One region of the Pseudomonas sp. TE9122 genome, then DNA from elsewhere that is predicted to be linked to it. Evidence: predicted binding sites of a transcription regulator. Region 1 holds the regulator's gene; each other region holds the start of a gene.
The links. Region 1 encodes FliA, which starts transcription of late flagellar genes. Its sites were predicted from a motif close to CTAAAGTTTNNNNNNNNNNNGCCGNTAA; they were not measured.

Region 1 (4,835 bases):
GTTCGAATTCGTTATCGGTGATGTCGTCCGAGGAGTCGCTTTCAACGACCAGTTCTTCGATCATCTCGGCAACCGGCGAAGCCGGGGCTTCATCCGCCGATTGCGGTTCGGCCAGACGCGCCAGCGCGGCCAACAGTTCCGGCGTGGCAGCGGTGATCGGTGCACGCTCACGGACTTCACTGAACATGCTGTTCACCGCGTCCAGTGCTTCGAGCACAACGTCCATAAGTTCTGCATCAACGCGACGCTCACCCTTGCGCAGGATGTCGAAAACGTTTTCGGCGATGTGACAGCACTCCACCAGCTCATTGAGCTGAAGGAAGCCGGCGCCCCCTTTTACAGTGTGGAAACCGCGAAAAATTGCATTGAGCAGATCTGCATCATCCGGGCGGCTTTCCAGCTCGACCAGTTGTTCGGACAGTTGCTCAAGAATCTCGCCGGCCTCAACCAGGAAATCCTGAAGGATCTCTTCATCGGCGCCGAAGCTCATTAATGGGGTGCTCCTACAGGTCTAAAAACCCAAAAAACCCGAATTCCGAAACTCTAGAATCCAAGGCTGGATAACAAATCGTCCACATCGTCCTGACCGGACACAACGTCTTCTCGTTTATCGGCATGAATCTGCGGACCTTCACCCTGCGAGAGATGTTTTTGTGGATCTTTTTCAGCAAGCATTGCGGCGCGGTCATGTTCGATGCCCGCAAAGCGGTCGACCTGACTGGCCATGAGCACGAGTTTGAGCAGATTGCTTTCGACTTCGGTGACCAGTTGGGTCACACGCTTGATCACTTGACCTGTGAGGTCCTGGTAATCCTGAGCCAGCAGGATGTCGTTGAGGTTGCTCGACACCGCACGGTTGTCCGTGCTGCTGCGTGACAGAAAACCGTCGACCCGGCGCGCCAGTTCACGGAACTCTTCAGCCCCGACCTCGCGACGCATGAAGCGGCCCCAATCGGCGCTCAACGTCTGCGCTTCATCAGCCAGACTGTTGACCACCGGGGTGGCGCTTTCCACCAGATCCATGGTGCGGTTGGCCGCGGCTTCCGTCAGCTTGACCACATAGCCCAGGCGTTCGGTGGCGTCGGTGATTTGCGACACTTCCTCGGCCTGCGGCATGTGCGGATCGATCTGGAAATTGACGATCGCACTGTGCAGTTCACGTGTGAGCTTGCCCACTTCCTGATACAGGCCGCGGTCACGGGTCTGATTGAGCTCATGGATCAGTTGCACCGCGTCGCCGAACTTGCCTTTTTCAAGGCTCTCGACCAGTTCGACCGCGTGTTTTTTCAGGGTCGATTCGAAATCGCCCTGTGATGATTCGTTATGCTCCATAGCTCCCCCGCGCATTCATCAGCCGATGCGTTCGAAAATCTTCTCGATTTTGTCTTTCAACGCTTGAGCCGTGAAAGGTTTGACTACGTAACCGTTCACACCGGCCTGAGCGGCCTCGATGATCTGCTCGCGCTTGGCTTCAGCAGTCACCATCAACACCGGGAGGTGCTTGAGTTTTTCATCGGCGCGCACGTGACGCAGCAGGTCGATACCGGTCATGCCCGGCATGTTCCAGTCCGTTACCAGAAAGTCGATGCTGCCGCTGTTGAGCACCGGAATGGCAGTGGTGCCATCGTCGGCCTCGACGGTGTTGGTGAACCCAAGATCGCGCAGCAGGTTCTTGATGATCCGCCGCATCGTTGAGAAGTCATCAACGATGAGGATTTTCATGTCTTTGTTCAATTCGACCTCCAAGCAGTCTTAAACGCGCCCAGCACCTGGACGCGCCACTTCAATCAATCGGCGCAGCACTTAAAGTTTGTCTGGAGCACAACGGATCGAGACCGGCGCCGTTCATCACCGCACCAGCCTCGTTTCGCAGTGTCCCCACACTGCCTTCAGCGCGCTCGCCACTCCCCCAAACGCCCCCGCAGACGGGCCGCGCACTGGCTGTGTAACTGGCTGACCCGCGATTCACTGACGCCAAGGACTTCACCGATTTCCTTGAGGTTCAGCTCTTCGTCGTAGTACAGCGCCAACACCAGTCGCTCACGCTCCGGCAAATTGGCAATCGCGTCCGCCAGCGCCGCCTGGAAGCGTTCATCTTCCAGATCGCGTGACGGCTCCATATGAGCACTCGCGCCATCCTCGTGCAGCCCTTCGTGTTCGCCGTCCTGCAACAGGTCGTCGAAACTGAACAGGCGACTGCCCAAGGTGTCATTCAGAATCCCGTAGTAATCGTCGAGACTCAATTGGAGTTCGGCCGCAACCTCGTGATCTTTAGCGTCACGGCCGGTTTTAGCTTCAATCGAGCGAATCGCGTCGCTGACCATCCTGGTATTACGGTGAACCGAGCGTGGTGCCCAATCCCCTTTGCGCACTTCATCGAGCATCGCGCCGCGGATTCGAATGCCCGCGTACGTTTCGAAACTGGCGCCTTTGCTGGCGTCGTATTTGGTCGAGACTTCCAGCAAACCGATCATCCCGGCCTGGATCAGGTCTTCGACCTGCACGCTGGCCGGCAGGCGCGCCAGCAAGTGATAGGCAATGCGCTTGACCAGTGGCGCGTAACGCTCGATCAATTCGTATTGCGCGTCACGCGCCGACTTTTTGTAAAGATTCATGCCACTGGCGGTCATATCACAGGCCCTGCGGTTTGCTGCACGAGACGCTCGACGAAAAATTCCAGATGCCCGCGCGGGTTGGCGGGCAGCGGCCAGGTATCGACCTTCTGGGCGATGGCTTTGAAGGCCAGTGCGCACTTGGAACGGGGAAAGGCTTCGTAGACGGCGCGCTGCTTCTGCACTGCCTTGCGCACGCTTTCGTCGTATGGCACGGCGCCGACGTATTGTAGGGCGACGTCGAGGAAGCGATCCGTGACCTTGGTCAACTTGGCGAACAGGTTGCGCCCTTCCTGCGGGCTCTGCGCCATGTTGGCCAGCACGCGGAAGCGGTTCATGCCGTAATCGCGGTTGAGCAACTTGATCAGCGCGTAAGCATCGGTGATCGAAGTCGGCTCGTCGCAGACCACCAGCAACACTTCCTGGGCGGCGCGTACGAAACTGACTACCGAGTCACCAATACCCGCAGCGGTGTCGATCACCAGCACGTCGAGATTGTCGCCGATGTCGCTGAACGCCTGGATCAGGCCGGCGTGTTGCGCCGGGCTCAAGTGCACCATGCTCTGCGTGCCGGAGGCCGCCGGCACGATGCGAATCCCGCCCGGGCCTTGCAACAGCACGTCGCGCAGTTCGCAACGGCCTTCGATAACGTCGGCCAGTGTGCGCTTGGGTGTCAGCCCCAGCAGAACGTCGACGTTCGCCAGGCCCAGGTCGGCGTCCAGCAGCATGACCCGACGGCCAAGCTCTGCCAGCGCCAGCGACAAGTTCACTGACACGTTAGTCTTGCCGACGCCACCTTTGCCGCCGGTCACCGCGATCACCTGTACGGGATGCATGCTGCCCATGTTATTTCTTTACCTTGTCTTGCATAGACGGAGGCCACATTACTGGCTGCGCGTTCCTGATCGGAACAATGCGTGGCAGACCATCGATGTAGGTACAAAAACTGTTCATGATTACCTCAGCCAACCTGCTTGGTCGGGCTGTGATAGATATCAGCGAACATGTCAGCCATGGCTTCTTCGCTGGGTTCTTCCTGCATTTGCACGCTGACGGCGCGGCTGACCAGTTGATGACGACGCGGCAGATGCAGATCATCCGGAATCCGTGGGCCATCGGTCAGATACGCGACCGGCAATTCATGACTGATCGCCAGGCTCAACACTTCGCCGAGACTGGCCGTTTCATCCAGTTTAGTCAGGATGCAGCCGGCCAGCCCGCAACGCTTGTAACTGTGATAAGCGGCGGTTAGAACCTGTTTCTGGCTGGTGGTTGCCAGGACCAGATAATTTTTTGAGCGAATGCCACGCCCGGCCAGGCTCTCAAGCTGCATGCGCAACGCCGGATCACTGGCTTGCAGGCCGGCAGTATCGATCAAAACCACGCGTTTGCGTAGCAGTGGATCCAATGCCTGCACCAGCGACTGACCCGGATCGACGTGCGTTACCGGCACGTTGAGGATGCGCCCGAGGGTTTTCAATTGTTCCTGCGCGCCGATGCGGAAGCTGTCCATGCTTACCAGTGCAACGTTCTGCGCGCCGTACTTGAGCACATAACGCGCGGCGAGCTTGGCCAGCGTGGTGGTCTTGCCCATGCCGGCGGGGCCGACCATGGCAATCACACCGCCCTCTTCCAGCGGCTCGACTTCCGGTACGGCAATCATCCGCGCCAGGTGCGCCAGCAGCATGCGCCAGGCCTGACGGGGTTCTTCGATATCGGTGATCATCGCCAACAGATCGCGCGACAGCGGGCCGGACAGGCCGATGCGCTGCAGACGGCGATACAGATTGGCCTGGGCCGGACGGCTGCCTTGCAGCTGATTCCAGGCCAGGGTGCCGAGCTGCACTTCCATCAGCTCGCGCAGGCTGTTCAATTCAAAACGCATCGAATCCAGTGCACGCGGATCGACACCCGCCGAGGCCTGCGCAGGCGCTGCGGCCGGGCGCGTCGGTGCGGCGTAGGTCGGCTCGCTCAGCGGTTCGGCAGCAGTCAGCGGCAGGCCTGCGGTCAACGGCAGCCCGGCGAACAACTGCTGATTGGTGTTGCCGTCGGCTTCGCCACGCAGGCTCAGCTCGGCCTGGGCGGTGACGATGCGCGACTGGGTCTTGCGCAGCTCGTCTTCGAGTTCCATGTTTGGAACCCGTGGCGCCAGCGCCGACAATTTGTAATCCAGAGCCGCCGTCAACTCGACGCCGCCGGCGATGCGGCGGTTGCCGATGATGG
Region 2 (4,835 bases), 1.1 Mb from region 1:
CGTTGCGCGAAGTCTCGCCGCTGATCCCCAAGGAGATCCTGCGCAAATTGCCGGACTGGTTCGCCGAAGCCGAATCGGTCTACCCGCTCGACCCCAGCCATGAGCCCACCGAAAAGGCGTTCGTGCCTGAGCACGGCGAGGTCTTCGCCCAGTTGCAGAAGTGCAACCGCCACAGCCTGATCGAGCCGGTCGACGCCGAGCACATGTACTACGCCGCCCTCAACTCCACCGGCTGCCGCCTGACGGCACTCGGCGCCTATTACCGCGAACTCGCCCTCAAAGGACATTTCTGATGCCAGTCTTTATCAGCTATCGCCACATGGATCGCGCCCATGCGATCGCCATCAACACCCGCCTGACCCAAGCGAAGATCAGGACTTACCTCGACGTACTGGATCCGGAATCGCAGACCACCGACGACATCACCGGAGTCATTACCCGCAACATCACCGAGTGCACGCATCTGCTGGCGGTGGTGTCGGAGACAACTGCACTGTCGTGGTGGGTGCCTTTCGAAATTGGCGAGGCGACGATCAGCAATCGGCGGATCTGTACGTTCAAGACCGGACCTGCGCAACTGCCGATCTATCTGGACAAATGGCCGAAGCTGAGCACGGCCAGCGATCTGGATTTCTTTATCGATGCGTATCGGGATGAGGTGTCGAACCAGCGCTCGATAACCCTGGATTCGTTCAGCGACTCGGTGAAAGGGGCGTACAAGCGCGATGCAGAGATGTTTCATGAACAGCTGAAGAACCGGATTCGTCGGGGATTCTGAGACTGTGCCGGCCTGTGATAGCCACAAAAAAGCCGACATCACTGTCGGCTTTTTTTCACTTACTGCTTCGGCGCAGGCGCAGGCGCCGCCCCACCCGGCTCAGCCGGTTTCGGCGCCGCATCGTCAAACAGATTCAACCGCTCGCGCAACTCGTGAGCCGGCACCGGCTGTTTGTCCGCCGGCAACGCATTCGGATCAACCGGGGCTGCCGGAGCAGCACCGTTCTGCCCCTGATCCGCCGGTTTCGCTGCCTCAGGCCCCTGCGCACCTTCGATGGCGGCCTGGGCTTTTTTGGTCAGTACGACAATGTCGATCCGGCGGTTGACCGGGTTGAACGGATTTTCCCGATCGAACAACGCCGACGAGGCATAACCGACCACCCGCGCCACCTGCGCATCCGGATAGCTGCCCGCGACCAGGGCACGGCGAGCCGCATTGGCGCGGTTGGCCGAGAGCTCCCAGTTGCCGTAGTCGCCAGTGCCAATGTACGGCTTGGCGTCGGTGTGGCCGCTGATGCTGATCTTGTTCGGCACCGCTTTGATGGTGTCGGCCATGGCCAGCAGGATGTCTTCAAAGTACGGCTTCAGGCGTGCGGACCCGGAGTCGAACATCGGCCGGTTCTCGGCGTCCATGATCTGGATGCGCAAGCCGTTCGGCGTGATCTCGAAAAGGATCTGATCCTTGAATTTCTGCAGTTGCGGGTTCTCGTCGACCTTGTTCTGCAGTTCTTGCAGCAGCAGTTCTAGACGCTCCTTCTCGACCTGCTCGGCCATGCCTTCAACCTGATCGGTGTCGACCGTGACCTTGTCCGGTTGCGGCTGCGACTTCACTTCCGGGTTGAGGGTGTTTTCCGGCGCCAGGGTCGGCGTGCCACCCAAGTCGATGATGTACGGCGTGCCGCTTTCGGAGAAGCCGACCGGGTCCTTGAAATAACCGGCGATGGCGATCTTCTGTTCCGGCGTAGCGGTGGACAGCAGCCACAGCACGAGGAAGAACGCCATCATCGCCGTGGCAAAGTCGGCGAAGGCGATTTTCCACGCCCCTCCGTGGTGCCCGGCGGCAATGCGCTTGACGCGCTTGACGATGATCGGCTGATTATTTTCCATGACTTAGCGACCGCGAACCGCTTGTTCCAGCTCGGCGAAGCTTGGACGGTGCGCCGGGTACAGAACCTTGCGCCCGAACTCGACCGCCAGCGACGGCGGCATGCCGGACGCCGAAGCCACCAGCGAGGCCTTGATGGCTTCGTAGACGTTGAGCTCTTCCTTGGCATCGTGGGCCAGGGAATGCGCCAGCGGACCGAAGAAACCGTACGCCGCGAGAATACCGAAGAAGGTACCGACCAGTGCCGCACCCACGTGCAGACCGATCGACGCCTGGTCGCCCTCGCCCAGCGAGGCCATGGTCACCACGATACCGAGTACCGCCGCAACGATACCGAAACCGGGCATGCCGTCGGCGATGCCGTTGACTGCGTGCGATGGGTGCTCGAGGTCTTCCTTGAGGCTGTACAGCTCCATGTCGAACAGGCCTTCCAGTTCGTGCGGAGCCATGTTGCCGGAGGACATGATGCGCAGGTAATCGCAGACGAACGCGGTCATGCGTTCATCCTTGAGCACCGCCGGGTACTTGGCGAAGATCGGGCTCGCGGCGGCATCTTCGATGTCGCCTTCGATCGCCATCATGCCTTCACGGCGGCTCTTGTTGAGGATTTCGTAGATCAGCCCGAGCACTTCCAGGTAGAAGGTGTGGGTGAAGCGCGAACCGAACATGCTCAGGGATTTCTTGAGCACGTGCATCGTCATGTAACCGGGGTTGGCCTGGAGAAATGCGCCGAGGGCCGCACCGCCGATGATCATCACCTCGAAGGGCTGGATCAGAGCGGCAATCTTGCCGTGGGAGAGCACGTATCCGCCGAGCACGCTCGCGAATACGACGATGATGCCGATAATTTTAGCCATAGGTAGAAGGTACTTGTTTAAGTCGGGTTCAAGGTCATATTCGGAAGTTAAAAAATCTCTTCTTCTACTTATCGGCAAAACTGCGCCAGACTATAGCCAGTTCAGGCGAAAAGCCAATTTAGCCCATGCCGGGCGCGTCTACAGTCAGTGAAGATCTCGTCCAGACATGGCTAATGAAACGAACATTCCATCGGTAATACCGACCACGCTCCAGGCTTGGGTCAAGCTGCTCGACAGCGTCCGCCTGCCCGTACCACAAGAGGCTCACGACAAAGTCTGCCGGGCGATCCGCGACAATCGCAGCTCGCTGCGCGACATCGCCGATCTGATGCAGGACAGCCCGGCGCTGGCCTTGAGCGTCATCCGTGAGGCGAATCGTCACACCCACGGCACCATGGCCGCGCCGGCGGAAAATCTTGAGGTGGCAATCAATCGCCTGGGCCTTGCCCGCACCGAAGAATTGCTCGCGCGCCTGCCCGCCGAACCGCACCGGCAAATCCCCAAGGGTTTGCGCCAATTGCAACTGATCAGCCAACACGCGACACAACAGGCCAACGGTTTTTTTGCCAGTCGCCTCGCGCGGCTGTGGCAGGACATTCATTGGGGCAGCTTGCTGTTTTTGTCGCCGCTGTGGCCCTTGGCACTGACGTATCCGCAGTTGCTCGAGGAGTGGGAACTGCGCGTGATCCACAAGGGCGAGTCGGCACGGGTGGTCGAAAAGCAATTGTTCGGCGTGCGCCTGTTGAAGATCGCCGAGGCACTGGTCCACGCCTGGCATCTGCCGATCTGGGTCGAGCAAGGCTACAAATTGCTGCTCAGCGAACAACGCGAACTGGTCAAAGTGCTGCGCATCGCCCGCGACAGTGAACACCCGCTGCGCCAGCAGAATCGCCTCGACGATGACCCGACATTGCGCCGCTGGCTCAACCAGCCGGCGAATACCGTGCTGCTGGCCAATGGGCTGGCGCTGTCGGCGCAACAGGCCTGGGACAGTCCGCACAGCAAGCGCTGGCAGTACCTGACCAGCCTCTATCTGCAGATTTCCATGGACGAAGTGCAGCAACAGTTGCACCAGCAAGCGGCGAACAGCGCGCGTCAGCATGCGATGCCCGATTTGTGGCACCCGGCGGTTTCGCTGATCTGGCCGTGGGGCACTCGTCGCTTGCCGGCCGGCATGCTCCCGGCAGCAGCGCCGAATGCGGATGACTTGGGCCAGTGGCGTCGGCAATGCGCCGAACTGCTCGCCGAACCCAGCCGCTTCACCAATGCCATGAGCCTGACCGTCGCCGCCCGCGAGGCACTGGTGGCCAGCGGCATGCGCCGGGTGATGATTCTGATGGCCGACCGCACGCACTCGACCCTGCGCGTACACCAGACCGCCGGTTTGCCGAAGGATGCGGCGGCGCTGAGTTTTGTCGTCAGCCAGAGCAAAGTCCTGCAACGCCTGCTCGCTCAGCAGGCGCAGGTGCGGATCACGCCGGAGAACAACGCACAATTCTCGGCCTTGTTACCGGCGAGCCTGCGCACGCTGTTTCGTGGCGAACATCTGTTTCTGCGTTCATTGGTCAACAATGGTCGGGTGATCATGATCGTCGTTGCCGATCAGGGCGGCGGCCCCTTCGCCGACATCACTGTGCAAGCCTTCGGCAAAACCGCGCAGTGCATCGAAAAAGCCCTGCACAGCTTTAGCAGCCGTGGCCAATGAGCCTGCGCTACAATCCTCCCCTTTGTGCTCTGGAGACCTCACATGTCTGACTTCTCTGGCTTGCCGCTTGTCATCGAGCCGAGCGACCTGCTGCCGCGTCTGGAGTCCCCGGAACTGATTCTGGTGGACCTGACCAGCCCTGCCCGGTATGCCGAAGGTCACTTGCCCGGCGCACGTTTTGTCGACCCGAAACGCACACAGCTCGGCCAGCCACCGGCGCCCGGGCTGATGCCGGCGAAGGCCGATCTGGAAGCGTTGTTTGGTGAGCTCGGTCATCGCAAAGACGCGGTCTACGTGGTGTATGACGATGAGGGCGGTGGCTGGGCCGGACGCTTCATCTGGCTGCTCGATGTCATTGGCCACGACAAGTACCACTATCTAGACGGTGGTC
Region 3 (4,835 bases), 2.9 Mb from region 1:
GAACGGGTTGCGCTTCATGTCCAGCCGCGCGACTGCTGCGTTGAGAAAGCCCAGATCGAAGCTGCTGTTGTGCCCGACCAGAATCGCCCGTTTGCAACCGTTGGCTTTGAGGGCCTTGCGGATGCCACGGAAAATATCGGTCAGCGCGGTTTCTTCACTGACGGCCATGCGCAGCGGATGATCAAGCTTGATCCCGGTGAACTCCAGCGCTGCCGCTTCAACGTTCGCACCTTCGAATGGCTCGACGCGGAAGAAGTAGGTGTGATCCGGGTAGACGAAACCCTTTTCATCCATGGCGATGGTGGTCGCGGCAATCTCCAGCAGGGCATCGGTGGCTGCGTTGAAGCCACCGGTTTCTACGTCGACGACAACCGGCAGGTAGCCGCGAAAACGCGCTGCCATCGGGTGACGGGAACCGCCGCCACCACTTTGACCGTCCAGCTCATCGTCGAAATGCTCTTCACTCACGCGTGTTCCTCCAGCAGGCGCCAGCGCAGTTTTTCACCGGCGCGCAGCGGGATAACGGTCAGCTCGCCAAATGGCAGGCTGGTCGGGGCGGTCCATTCTTCGCGAACCAGGGTGATGCGATCGGTGTTTGCCGGCAGGCCGTAGAAACGCGGGCCGTTGAGGCTGGCGAAGGCTTCGAGCTTGTCCAGCGCATTACGCTGTTCAAACGCTTCGGCATACATCTCGATGGCGGCGTAGGCGGTGTAGCAACCGGCGCAACCGCAGGCGGCTTCCTTGGCGTGCTGGGCGTGGGGCGCCGAGTCGGTGCCGAGGAAGAACTTGGCGCTGCCGCTGGTGGCGGCATCGAGCAAGGCTTCCTGATGGGTGTTGCGCTTGAGGATCGGCAAGCAATAGAAATGTGGCCGAATCCCGCCCACCAGCATGTGATTACGGTTGTACAACAGGTGGTGCGCGGTGATGGTCGCGCCGACGTTGGCCGAAGCCTCGTTGACGAATTGCACGGCGTCACCGGTGGTGATGTGCTCGAACACCACTTTCAGCGTCGGGAAGCGCTCGACCACGCGGCGCATGTGCTCATCGATGAAGATTTTTTCGCGGTCGAACACATCGACGTCGCCACGGGTGACTTCACCGTGGATCAACAGCGGCATGCCGACTTCGGCCATGGCTTCCAGCGCCGGGAAGATCTTGTCGATGCTGGTCACGCCGGAATCGGAATTGGTGGTCGCGCCGGCCGGGTAAAGCTTGGCGGCGTAGACGAAACCGCTGGCCTTGGCCTGACGAATTTCTTCCGGTTGGGTGCGGTCGGTGAGGTACAGCACCATCAACGGCTCGAACTGACTGCCGGCCGGGCGGGCAGCGAGAATGCGCTGACGATAGCCGTCGGCTTCAGCGGCGTTGCGCACCGGCGGTACCAGGTTCGGCATGATGATCGCGCGCCCGAAGGTGCGGGCCACATCGGCAACGGTATTGGTCAACACGGCACCATCGCGAAGATGAATGTGCCAGTCGTCGGGACGCAGCAGGGTCAGGCGGTCGGACATGAGGGGATTCCAGGCGGGTCAAACTGAGGCGAATGCTACCGGAAAAGACTCTTGCAGGCACCCGCTATCAAGTTTTGCCACAAGCGTCCGATATCCCGAAGGTATGCCGTAAACATTGTGTGAATCGGTGTTTGTGTTTCACAAGCCAATGGAGCCTCCCGTGCGCCAGCGTTATTTAGCCCTGCTCAGTGTGTTTGCCAGCCTTCCCGCGATGGCGCTGACTTACCAGACCCGTCTGGAGAACATTGAGTGGACGGTCGCCGGCGACCAGTTCGAATGCCGCCTGACGCAACCGATCACTGATTTCGGCTCGGGCGAGTTCGTGCGCAAGGCCGGTGAGCAGGCGATCTTTCGCCTGAATGCCTACAACGCCATGCTTGGTGGCGGCTCGGCGACGTTGCTCGCTGCCGCTGCACCGTGGCAGCCGGGGCGCGGCGATATCAATCTGGGCTCGGTACGGCTGGGCAGTGGCAATGTGTTGTTCAACAGCTCGCAATCCCAGGCCGGTGGGCTGATCAGCGGTCTGCTGGACGGCCGTAGCCCGGTAGTTCGCCGTGCGTCTGGCGATGGCCGGGTGTCGGAAGTGCGTTTGTTGCCGGTGAAATTCAGCAAGGCGTTCAACGACTATCAAGGCTGCGTGGCGAAATTGCTGCCGCAGAATTTCGACCAGATCAAGCAGTCGCAGATAGGCTTTCCCGGCGAAGGCGTTGAGCTGGACCCGGCTGCCAAGGCCAAGCTGCAAGTGATGCTCGAATACATGAAGGCCGACCCGACGGTGAACCACATTGACCTCGACGGCCATTCCGACAACAGCGGCAATCGTCTGACCAACCGCGAATTGTCGCGCCGCCGCGCGCTGGCGGTGGTGGATTTCTTCAAGGCCAACGGCATTCAGGAATCGCAGATCACCGTGCGTTTCCACGGCGAGCAGTATCCGATCGTGCCGAACACCAGCAAGGCCAATCGTGCGAAGAATCGCCGGGTCAACGTGAAACTGTCGCGTGTGGCACCGACCACAGCTCCTGCGCCAGCGCCGCAAGCGAGTACGCCAGCCACCGCCGCAACGACTTCCTGACTCGCCGGTCATCGTCGCGCTCTCGACAGATTCTGTCGCTTTGTCGTCTTAAGCTGTCGCGCCTCTGTAAATTATCGCGTTTGAGCGGTAGACTCCCCGGCTTTCCGTAGAACCCCGTGGAGTGATGGCATGGCGGACGTAAACAAGGTCGTTCTGGCGTATTCCGGCGGCCTGGACACTTCGGTGATCCTCAAGTGGCTGCAGGATACTTATAACTGTGAAGTGGTGACTTTCACCGCCGATCTCGGTCAAGGCGAAGAGGTCGAGCCGGCCCGCGCCAAGGCTCAGGCCATGGGCGTCAAAGAAATCTACATCGACGATCTGCGCGAAGAGTTCGTGCGTGATTTCGTGTTCCCGATGTTCCGCGCCAACACCGTTTACGAAGGCGAGTACCTGCTGGGTACCTCCATCGCCCGTCCGCTGATCGCCAAGCGCCTGATCGAAATCGCCAACGAAACCGGCGCCGACGCCATTTCCCATGGCGCCACCGGCAAGGGCAACGACCAGGTGCGCTTCGAACTGGGCGCCTACGCGCTCAAGCCAGGCGTGAAAGTGATCGCCCCTTGGCGCGAGTGGGACCTGCTGTCGCGCGAGAAGCTGATGGACTACGCCGAGAAGCACGCGATCCCGATCGAACGCCACGGCAAGAAAAAATCCCCGTACTCGATGGACGCCAACCTGCTGCACATCTCCTATGAAGGCGGCGTGCTGGAAGACACCTGGACCGAGCACGAAGAAGACATGTGGCGCTGGACCGTCTCCCCGGAGAAGGCTCCCGACACCCCGCAATACCTGGAACTGACTTACCGCAACGGCGACATCGTCGCGCTGGACGGCGTCGAAATGACCCCGGCCACCGTACTGGCGACGCTGAACAAGATCGGCGGCGAGCACGGCATCGGTCGTCTCGACATCGTCGAAAACCGTTATGTCGGCATGAAGTCCCGTGGCTGCTACGAGACCCCGGGTGGCACCATCATGCTGCGCGCTCACCGCGCCATCGAATCGATCACTCTGGACCGCGAAGTCGCTCACCTCAAAGACGAGCTGATGCCCAAGTACGCCAGCCTGATCTACACCGGCTACTGGTGGAGCCCTGAGCGTCTGATGCTGCAACAGATGATCGACGCTTCGCAGGTCAACGTGAACGGCGTAGTGCGCCTGAAGCTGTACAAGGGCAACGTCATCGTCACCGGCCGCAAGTCCGACGATTCGCTGTTCGACGCCAACATCGCCACCTTCGAAGAAGATGGCGGCGCTTACAACCAAGCCGATGCGGCGGGCTTCATCAAGCTCAACGCGCTGCGCATGCGCATTGCTGCCAACAAGGGCCGCAAGTTGTTCTGAGTGGCTCAGACCGACGCGCAATAAAAATGGCGGCCTGTTGAGGGCCGCCTTTTTTTCATCTTTTTTTTCTGGTTCATCAGGCTCCCTCGTGTATCTGCGCGCAGTCTTGACCCGGTTCAGCTGGTTCGTCCCAGTAATGTCACCGTCTGCGAACACAGGTTATATACGATGCACAGTGTGGCTCCTGAGCCTTTCTTGGCCTGCCTGATCTGTTGCAATGCGGAGTGGGCAAGCGCGTCCGACGCATGATTACAAAGAAATACGAGAACCCGCGCGTGCTTTTTATCGACGCCTTTTAGCGTTTCGAAGATGGCATCGAATTCCTTCGCTGCATCAACTTCTCTTGCGTCAATGATGTTCAGTTCACTTACCCAGGGTGACAGCTTGATATTCTGCATAACCGGATGGGATGGGTCGCGTGGACCGAGCGGTGGGTCCGGCGCGTTGTGAACTCTGCAGGGAATCGGCACTCGGCCTGGCCCGGTTTTACCCGACACGATGCAACTGGTCAGCTCAAAAGCACAACGCTCGCCTGCTTCGCGAAAGGATTCGTCCCTCTGGTTATTTTGAGTGGTTTTCAAAAAGCTTTTGTCTTTGCCGAAGTCTGAAGGCGAGTAAAGCGAGCGATGATTGAAGTTGAGAGTGATAAAGAACAGGAATAACAAGTAAAAGGGGAAACTGATCAGAAACCAGACGTAAATTTCCCGGTCCTTGTTATCGAGAAATGGTAACGATACCGCCGCCGAGGTTTCCGAAAGAATTGCAAATATGGCGATGACTGTCATGGGGTTGGTGATTTTGTTTTTTATCTTTAGCATTGTTCTGCTTCTACATGGTTTGTCTAGTTTAAGTTGGTTGTTTCAGCGATAGTAAAGGCGCTTGTGTAAGTGCGCGGCTGTTAA

Region 2: the regulator FliA is predicted to act here: its motif matches at 2,808-2,835, upstream of motA (flagellar motor stator protein MotA).
Region 3: the regulator FliA is predicted to act here: its motif matches at 1,578-1,605, upstream of ACZ9BE_RS18545 (flagellar protein MotY).

The regions. Positions count from the first base shown of each region.
Region 1 is NZ_JBWBQI010000001.1:1,181,234-1,186,068, reverse strand. It holds gene ACZ9BE_RS05230 (chemotaxis protein CheA) at 1-490, opposite strand, end outside; gene ACZ9BE_RS05225 (protein phosphatase CheZ) at 544-1,332, opposite strand; gene ACZ9BE_RS05220 (chemotaxis response regulator CheY) at 1,351-1,722, opposite strand; gene fliA (RNA polymerase sigma factor FliA) at 1,890-2,630, opposite strand; gene fleN (flagellar synthesis regulator FleN) at 2,627-3,457, opposite strand; gene flhF (flagellar biosynthesis protein FlhF) at 3,574-4,835, opposite strand, start outside.
Region 2 is NZ_JBWBQI010000001.1:54,529-59,363, reverse strand. It holds gene ACZ9BE_RS00260 (caspase family protein) at 1-293, shown strand, start outside; gene ACZ9BE_RS00255 (toll/interleukin-1 receptor domain-containing protein) at 293-778, shown strand; gene motB (flagellar motor protein MotB) at 838-1,884, opposite strand; gene motA (flagellar motor stator protein MotA) at 1,888-2,739, opposite strand; gene ACZ9BE_RS00240 (HDOD domain-containing protein) at 2,906-4,444, shown strand; gene rhdA (thiosulfate sulfurtransferase) at 4,487-4,835, shown strand, end outside.
Region 3 is NZ_JBWBQI010000001.1:4,128,596-4,133,430, reverse strand. It holds gene rnt (ribonuclease T) at 1-468, opposite strand, end outside; gene pyrC (dihydroorotase) at 465-1,511, opposite strand; gene ACZ9BE_RS18545 (flagellar protein MotY) at 1,672-2,586, shown strand; gene ACZ9BE_RS18540 (argininosuccinate synthase) at 2,716-3,933, shown strand; gene ACZ9BE_RS18535 (hypothetical protein) at 4,050-4,751, opposite strand.